DNA from 2 places in the Sinorhizobium sp. M4_45 genome. Region 1 is predicted to be linked to the other one. Evidence: predicted binding sites of a transcription regulator. Region 1 holds the regulator's gene; the other holds the start of a gene.
The links. Region 1 encodes LexA, which represses DNA repair genes until DNA is damaged. Its sites were predicted from a motif close to TGTTCNNNNTGTGTTCNG; they were not measured.

Region 1 (4,210 bases):
GACAGCGGACTCCGCCCGTGACGATAGCCCACAACCGTGCCACGGGCGTATGCGGCGCGGCACGCCTCGAATGCAAGCAAATGCTCCAGAGCAAGTTGACGCTGTGATCAAAGCTGCTAAAAAGCCAGCCGTTGGTGAATGGGCAGCAAACCCGGTAGCGATCGCCGGTCAATCGAGAACTCGGAAACGAATTTCACGAAGCTCCGCAATCACCCGGAAGAGTGGCCGAGCGGTTTAAGGCACCGGTCTTGAAAACCGGCGTGCGTGAAAGCGCACCGTGGGTTCGAATCCCACCTCTTCCGCCATTTCAGAATTGATCCGGGCACGCCGGAATTCCCAGCTTCTCGTCACTGATGGCCGTCTTCCCCACCCGCAAGGCTCGTGGCTGCCCTGCCCTTCCGACGCTTTGCGTCACCTGCCGGAGCGGAAGAAGCTGCTTTGGGACTCCATCGCGAAGGGGCGATATTCGGGTGGATGAATTGCAGCGTGCCCTACCGGGCAGCAAGGGTGAAGCCGGAAGACGGAATGCACTGGCGCGCGGGGCCGAAAAATCTTATACAACGAGTGACCAGTGGGGTCGTAGCTCAGTTGGGAGAGCGCCGCAATCGCACTGCGGAGGTCGAGGGTTCGACTCCCTTCGACTCCACCATTCCCCTCTTGTCCAACCCGGACACCTAGGTGACAGGTCTTACCTGAGGTAACTTCCACCGATGCCGGACGTCAGGTTGCCAGAGCCCGGGCGATGCCGCGGCTCGGCGCGCTTGCCAAAAAAGCTGATTTGAGAGAAAGTTTTAGTCTGACCCGTTCGAGGTCTGGGCAACTCCCGCGAGTGGAGAAAAACATGCCTGTTAAATCTTTGGTGGCAGCCGTAATTTTTTCCCTCTTCGCCCTTTCGGGGTGCGCCAGCACAGGCTCGACCAACACGACCTATACCCAGTGGTACGGGCCCTATCCCGAGCCTGAATTCGACGTTCTTACGCCGGGCGGACTGCGGCTTGCCTATTAGCATGGCATAGGCGAGCGACTGGGGCGGCCGCTGTAAGCCAAACATGCGAGAGCGTATCGCCCCCTGCCCCGACATTCCGAGCGATCGCCAACGACACGCCGGATCGGAAGCGGGCAGGCATTCAGCAGCAAGCGGTATTCACGGAATTTTAGGCACTTGCGGAACACATATGGAACAGATAGGTTCTGTTCTTGATTTGTTTCGCGATTCTGGAGTGACGCCATGCTGACCCGCAAGCAACAGGAATTGCTTCTGTTCATTCATGAACGAATGAAGGAATCCGGGGTTCCGCCGTCCTTCGACGAGATGAAAGATGCCCTCGACCTTGCCTCCAAATCGGGCATCCATCGTCTGATCACCGCACTCGAAGAGCGCGGGTTCATTCGCCGGCTACCGAATCGCGCTCGAGCCCTCGAAGTCATCAAGCTGCCGGAGGCCTATGCCGGTGTTTCGCAGGTCCGCCGCGGCTTTTCGCCGAGCGTGATCGAAGGCAGTCTGGGCAAGCCTGCGGCCCCGCCCCCCGCACCGAAACCGGCGCCCCCGGCCGAGATCGCGTCGGTCGCTGTTCCGGTCATGGGCCGCATTGCCGCCGGCGTGCCGATTTCCGCAATCCAGAACAACATGCACGATATTTCCGTACCGGTCGAAATGATCGGCAGCGGCGAGCACTACGCTCTCGAGATCAAGGGTGATTCGATGATCGAGGCCGGCATCCTCGATGGCGATACGGTGATCATCCGGAACGGAAGCACTGCCACCCCCGGGGATATCGTCGTCGCCCTGATCGACGACGAGGAAGCAACTCTGAAGCGTTTCCGTCGCAAGGGCGCCTCAATTGCGCTCGAAGCCGCCAATCCGGCTTACGAGACGCGGATATTCGGTCCGGATCGGGTCAAGATCCAAGGCAGGCTTGTCGGCCTCATCCGGCGGTACCACTAGCCTCCCGACCAGGTGTGCAGGTGTTTCCCACGGAAGTACGCAATTTCAAAGCGTTAGAAGTGGGGCCATTGCGCCTTGGGGCGCTATGGCCACGCCTCCACAGAACCGAAGCCCTATTTATACAGAATAAAAAAGACCCTATTCCAAATGTACCCTCTTGCGGATTGCGGGCAATCATTCTAAATCCGCGCCACGATTTGAAAAATCGCAAATCGTAGAGGCCTCGTGGCGGAGTGGTGACGCAGAGGACTGCAAATCCTTGTACCCCGGTTCAATTCCGGGCGAGGCCTCCAAAAAATCCACCGCTATTCAGCTTTGTTGCCGACAAATCTTACCTCCGTCAGACGAAGGCGAAATCCGCGCCCGCAAAGACGAAGTTGGCAGCGCTGAGGTCGGCGGCGTGGATGCCGATCAGAGTGACCTGATCGACGGTACCATTCAACTGCAGGACAGCGTTCCCGTCAGCATCGTTGCCGATGTTGGGCAAAAAATCAGCGAAGTCGTCGTAGCCATAGCCAGCGATTTGGATGACGTCCTTGTCCAATTCAAAGTCGAAGATCTCATCCCGACCACTGTTTCGTGAAAACAGGAACTGATCGGCACCGGTCTCGACCGCGAAGGCTGCGGTCAGTCGACCATCGCCCCAGAGCTGATCGTTACCGGTGCCGCCGATCAAGAGGTCGTTCCCACCCGCGGTGTCCACGCCGACCTCTGCATCGCCATACAGGACGTCATTGCCTTTGCCTCCGTCGAGCAGGTCGTCGCCGCCACTGCCGCCACGTGAGAAAAGAATGTCTCCAACGAGAAAGTCATTGCCCGAATCACCATAGAGGTGGTCGTTCCCGCCAATCCCGGATTCCACGACGCCCTGGTCGAGGCCATCGCCGTAGAGCTTGTCATGGCCCTCTCCGCCCTGGAGTCGATCGTTCCCGCCAACGAAAAAATCGCCCAGGGAGAAAGCGTCGCCCGAGAGAGTATCGTCTCCGGCGCCGCCGTCGAGCCAGTCGTCTCCACCACGTCCTCTGAGGCAATTGTAGCCATCGCCATAGAGTGTATCGTTGCCTTTGCCGCCCGAGAGACGATCATTCCCTCCGGCGACGATAGCGGAATCAATCGCATCGATCTGGAAGGCATCGCCGTACAGCGTGTCGTCGCCGGCGCCGCCGTCGAGCTGGTCGTCGCCACCACGCCCCTGATTGGAGATCGTCCAAGCGTCGCCGAAGAGCGTGTCGTTGCCCCCAAGGCCGTCAAGGCTGTCGCGGCCACCCTGCCCCGAAGACAGGAAGCCGCCGATTTCGGAGACTCCCAGGCTATTGCCGGTCGTGAACGGGTCTCCGAAGATAATGTCCGGATCGTTCGTTCCGAAGATGTGGTTGTCCAGCCCGAGCCAAGGGGCGATGCCACCGATCAGATGCGCCATTTTTCTCTCCACAGTGCTGTACAGTAAGCGATGCTCGTCTTGGGAAACCCGGACGGCCTTCGCGGCGCCGACTTCGTCGGGCCCCGTCGGAGTGACGAGCTAACGCTATGAAAATACGGACTTCCTACGGAAGACCGTTACACCCTTTTCCTGAAAGCGCTCCAATGTTGCCGAACGTGATGTTCCTGTCTATTGACCACTTTGGATTAACTACAAGTTGTACTTTGCGACCACACTCAGCGCCCGGATACTGGAAGAAGGACGAGCTCGCCCACGCTCCCGAAGACGTCCGCGAAGGGCGAAACCTCGAGGATCGTGTGGTCTCGTGATCGGCGGTTGTGATATAGCGGTCCCTCGGCCGGCCTCATCGGGAGGCGGCACTCGAAGCGCGACGTGATGGATATTCCTTGGGGCTACATTCAGCGCCACTTCGACTGGCTCGGGCATGTGGTCGAGGGCTTCTGTATTGCAGCAGTCGTCGCCCTCCTGTTCATGGCGATTGCGCCGAGAAGGCTGGCGCTGATCATCGGCCTCGCCTTCGCCATCGGACACTTCCACGGCCGCGAGAAACGTGATTTCGAGATCAGCGCAAAGCTGCCGCCGCCTCACCTGGAGGGCTATGAAATGTGGAGGTGGAGTTGGGACCAGGCCACCGATTTCTGGCCGGTCGCTTTGGTCCTCGCCTGCGTCATTGTCGCCCTCCTGCCCAAACGACGTCGAAAGCCGCGCAATTCCGCCGACTGAAATGCGCTGCATCCGGATGCTGGCGGAACTCTTCGCGAGGCCCACCTCTCAGGATCTGCCGGACGAGTTCGGCTTGCTGCGCCATCGGGCCCACCATACGG
Region 2 (4,210 bases), 200 kb from region 1:
GCAGCGAGTGCGACAGCGATCCCGGCGGCAAGGCGCGCATTGTTCTCGACCAGCGCGATATTGGTTTCCAGGCTGCGCCCGTCCGTGAAACGGAAGAGGTTGTCGAGCAGATACGGTGTGACCGCCTTGCCGGAAATGCCTTCGCTCGCCGCATTGTCGAGTGCGCGGGTGATATAGATCTCCATCTCCTCGCGCGGGATTTCGCTTTGTTCCGGCACCGGATTGGCGACAAGCATTCCGCCGTCGATCCCGAGCAACTCGCGCGTCCGCTGGAAACCGGCGATTGCCGCCGGACTGTTCAGCATCAGCGGGCTCTTGAGGCCGGATTCACGCGACCAGAAGGCCGGGAAGTTCTCGCTGTCATAGGTCACGACAGGGACACCGCGGGTTTCGAGCACTTCGAGCGTCTTGGGAATGTCCAGAATGGCCTTGGCGCCGGCACAGACGACAATGACGCCGGTACGTGCGAGTTCGTCCAGGTCCGCCGATATGTCGAAGCTCTGCTCCGCTCCGCGGTGAACACCGCCGATACCGCCGGTCGCAAAAACCCGGATGCCCGCACGGGCAGCGGCGATCATCGTTGCGGCAACGGTCGTGGCGCCGGTGCGGCGTTCGGCGATCGCAAAGGCGAGGTCGGCGCGCGAAAGTTTCATCGCGCCCTGCGTCTTCGACAGCGCCTCCAGTTTGGCATCGTCCAGACCGATATGGAGGACCCCGTGGATTACGGCGATGGTCGCGGGCACGGCACCCTGTTCGCGGATGATCGTCTCGACGCTGCGGGCCATGTCGAGGTTGCCGGGATAGGGCATGCCATGCGTGATGATCGTGGATTCCAGCGCGACGATCGGCGCACCTCGTTGCTTGGCGGCCGCGACTTCATCTGAATATTCCATCGGCAGGGACGGGGAGGAGGGTTTGGTCATGATCGTTTCCTTGATTGATGACATCCGACGGCAAATTGCATCGGGGGTACCTGATCGATTCCGGTGCCTGGAGCAGAGGGTGCGGAAGAACCGCCCGCATTCCGCGCTACCCGGCTCCCATTCAGCTGCCAATTCTCATGCCAGCATTTCCGCTTCCGGCACAAGGCGCAGCACTTGCTCCAGCTTGTCAGGCAGCATCTCTTCGGAGGCAGCGTAGGGCGAATGCAGCGTTATGACGGCGGCCGCCATGCCCCAGCGCAGGCAGTCGGCAAGATCCGCACCGGCAAGCCGGGCGGAGAGAAAGCCCGAGGCGAGCGCATCGCCGGCGCCGGTGACGTCGGCGAGTGCCGAAAGAGCCGGCGGCGTAGCGAGGCAGGCACCCTTGCGGTCGAAGGCGACCGCGGCCCGGCCTCCGCGCGTCACGACACCGCCGGAAAGACCGGCGGAGCGCAGCAGCAACGGCCATTCCGCGGCGGTTGCGGCCTCGGTGCCGGTCAGTGCGCGCGCCTCCGCCTCGTTCATGAACAGGAAATGGAGCCCGTCGAGGCACGCGCGGTAGCGGACCACCTTTGCCGGAGAAACGGCGATGCCGGCACGGAGAGGGCTGAACTTCGCGGCGGTGCCGGCAAGCGCCGTCAACGTCTCCTCCGGCAGATTGGCGTCCATCAGCACGAGTTCGCTCGCCGCTAAAATCTCGCGCGTGGTCCGCTGCTGCAGCCGGCGCGGCGTAAACAAAGCATAGAGGTCCATGTCCGCGAGCGCGATGACGAGGTTGCCGTCGTTTTCCAGGATTGCCGTATAGCTCGGCGTCTTGCGATCGAGAAAGGTGAAAGGGCGATCGATCACACCGGCAGCTTCCGCAGCGGCCGCCACCGTGTCGCCGGCGGGATCGCCGCCCCGCGGGCTGATCATGGTTACGCGATGGCCGAGGCGCGCGAGATTTCTCGCTGCATTGAAGCCGCCGCCCCCGGCTTCCTCGAACCAGGTGCCCGGATTGCTCGCGCCCGGTGTCGTCGCGCCGTTGATCCGGCCGCGCCGGTCGATATGAGCGCCGCCAAAAACGGCTATGTTCTGCGACTTCACCTGTGCTTGCATCTGGTCCTCGATGAAGGGCGGAGAAAAGGTGGCGAAGTCTCTCTTCCGCCGGCATTCCGATCTATCGTTTCGGACTACCTTTTAGGGCTTTGTCCGGCTTTGATCCATCGTGAATCACGAAGCGAATCGGGGCGGCGCGTGAAAGCCGGCATGCGTTGACGCGCAACTTGTGGATACTGTCGACGAAAGGCGTGAACAAGAATCGAACGTAGTGAAGTATTCCTAGCATTTTCAACTACTTGACGTGCCATTGCCAAGTTGGAACAAAACATGTACAAAAAGACTTGCGGCGGCTTCATTGCCTCGATAGCTCCAATAACCTAAAGGTGGACCAATGGCACAAAATTCTTTGCGGCTCGTAGAGGACAAATCGGTGGACAAAAGCAAGGCACTTGAAGCGGCTCTTTCCCAGATCGAACGTTCGTTCGGTAAGGGATCGATCATGAAGCTCGGAGCGAAGGACAGCGTAGTTGAGATCGAAACCGTCTCCACCGGTTCGCTCGGCCTCGACATCGCGCTCGGCATCGGCGGCCTGCCGAAGGGCCGCATCATCGAGATCTATGGTCCGGAAAGCTCGGGCAAGACCACGCTGGCGCTGCAGACCATTGCCGAGGCACAGAAGAAGGGCGGCATCTGCGGCTTCGTCGATGCCGAACACGCACTCGATCCGGTCTATGCGCGAAAGCTCGGGGTCGATCTCGAAAATCTCCTGATTTCGCAGCCTGATACGGGCGAGCAGGCGCTGGAAATCACCGATACGCTGGTCCGTTCGGGTGCGATCGACATTCTCGTCATCGATTCGGTGGCCGCACTCGTGCCGCGCGCCGAAATCGAGGGCGAGATGGGCGACAGTCTGCCGGGCATGCAGGCGCGCCTCATGAGCCAGGCGCTGCGCAAGCTTACGGCATCGATCTCCAAGTCAAACTGCATGGTGATCTTCATCAACCAGATCCGCATGAAGATCGGCGTGATGTTCGGCTCGCCGGAAACGACGACGGGCGGCAATGCGCTCAAGTTCTACGCCTCGGTGCGCCTCGACATTCGCCGTATCGGCTCGGTCAAGGAGCGCGAGGAAGTCGTCGGCAACCAGACCCGCGTCAAGGTCGTCAAGAACAAGATGGCACCGCCCTTCAAGCAGGTCGAGTTCGACATCATGTATGGCGAAGGCGTTTCGAAGACGGGCGAATTGATCGATCTCGGCGTCAAGGCGGGCATCGTCGAGAAATCGGGCGCCTGGTTCTCCTATAACAGCCAGCGGCTCGGCCAGGGACGGGAAAACGCCAAGCTCTTCCTGCGGGAGAATCCCGAACTGTTGCGCGAAATCGAGACGGCTCTGCGGCAGAATGCCGGTCTCATCGCCGACCGGTTCCTGGAGAATGGCGGGCCGGAAAGCGACGGCGACGAAGCCGCCGATATGTAATCGGCAGCAACCGTCTGGTTGAAGCATGCGAAGCCGGCCGTCGTCACCTGCGGCCGGTTTTTTGCTGCCCGCTGGACAGCATGAAATGCGGACGATAAAAGCCTGTGGTTCCGACGGCTCGGCCGGCGGGAGGCGTGACGTGATTGAATGCGACGCGCCCAAGCGCGGGGTTGAAAAGTGCGGCTTGCAGCCTGGAGAGATCGGGCTGCCGCCGGAGTGTACACAGATAGGACGCAAGATGAGCGGCGTGAATGAAATCCGGTCGATGTTCCTCGACTATTTCCGCAAGAACGGTCACGAGGTCGTGCCGTCCAGCCCACTCGTGCCGCGCAACGACCCGACATTGATGTTCACCAATGCGGGCATGGTGCAGTTCAAGAATGTGTTCACCGGCCTCGAGCAGCGACCCTATTCGACCGCGGCGACGGCGCAGAAATGCGTGCGCGCCGGCGGCAAGCATAACGACCTCGACAATGTCGGCTACACCGCCCGGCACCACACCTTTTTCGAGATGCTCGGCAATTTCTCCTTCGGCGACTATTTCAAGGAGCGCGCGATCGAGCTTGCCTGGAACCTGATCACCAAGGAATACGGGCTCGATGCCAAGCGTCTCCTCGTCACGGTGTATCATACCGACGACGAGGCCTTCGGCCTTTGGAAGAAGATCGCCGGCCTGAGCGACGATCGCATCATCCGCATCGCGACGAGCGACAACTTCTGGGCCATGGGAGATACCGGTCCATGCGGCCCGTGCTCGGAAATATTCTACGAT

Region 2: the regulator LexA is predicted to act here: its motif matches at 2,210-2,227, upstream of recA (recombinase RecA).

The regions. Positions count from the first base shown of each region.
Region 1 is NZ_NWVE01000001.1:1,089,157-1,093,366, reverse strand. Features, by position in the region: gene CN933_RS05595 (hypothetical protein) at 1-21, shown strand, start outside; tRNA gene CN933_RS05590 (tRNA-Ser) at 216-305, shown strand; tRNA gene CN933_RS05585 (tRNA-Ala) at 574-649, shown strand; gene CN933_RS05580 (hypothetical protein) at 842-1,006, shown strand; gene lexA (transcriptional repressor LexA) at 1,229-1,945, shown strand; tRNA gene CN933_RS05570 (tRNA-Cys) at 2,165-2,238, shown strand; gene CN933_RS05565 (calcium-binding protein) at 2,286-3,365, opposite strand; gene CN933_RS05560 (hypothetical protein) at 3,762-4,109, shown strand; gene CN933_RS05555 (membrane protein) at 4,158-4,210, opposite strand, start outside.
Region 2 is NZ_NWVE01000001.1:890,650-894,859, forward strand. Features, by position in the region: gene CN933_RS04460 (pseudouridine-5'-phosphate glycosidase) at 1-923, opposite strand, end outside; gene CN933_RS04465 (carbohydrate kinase family protein) at 1,059-2,018, opposite strand; gene recA (recombinase RecA) at 2,353-3,438, shown strand; gene alaS (alanine--tRNA ligase) at 3,677-4,210, shown strand, end outside.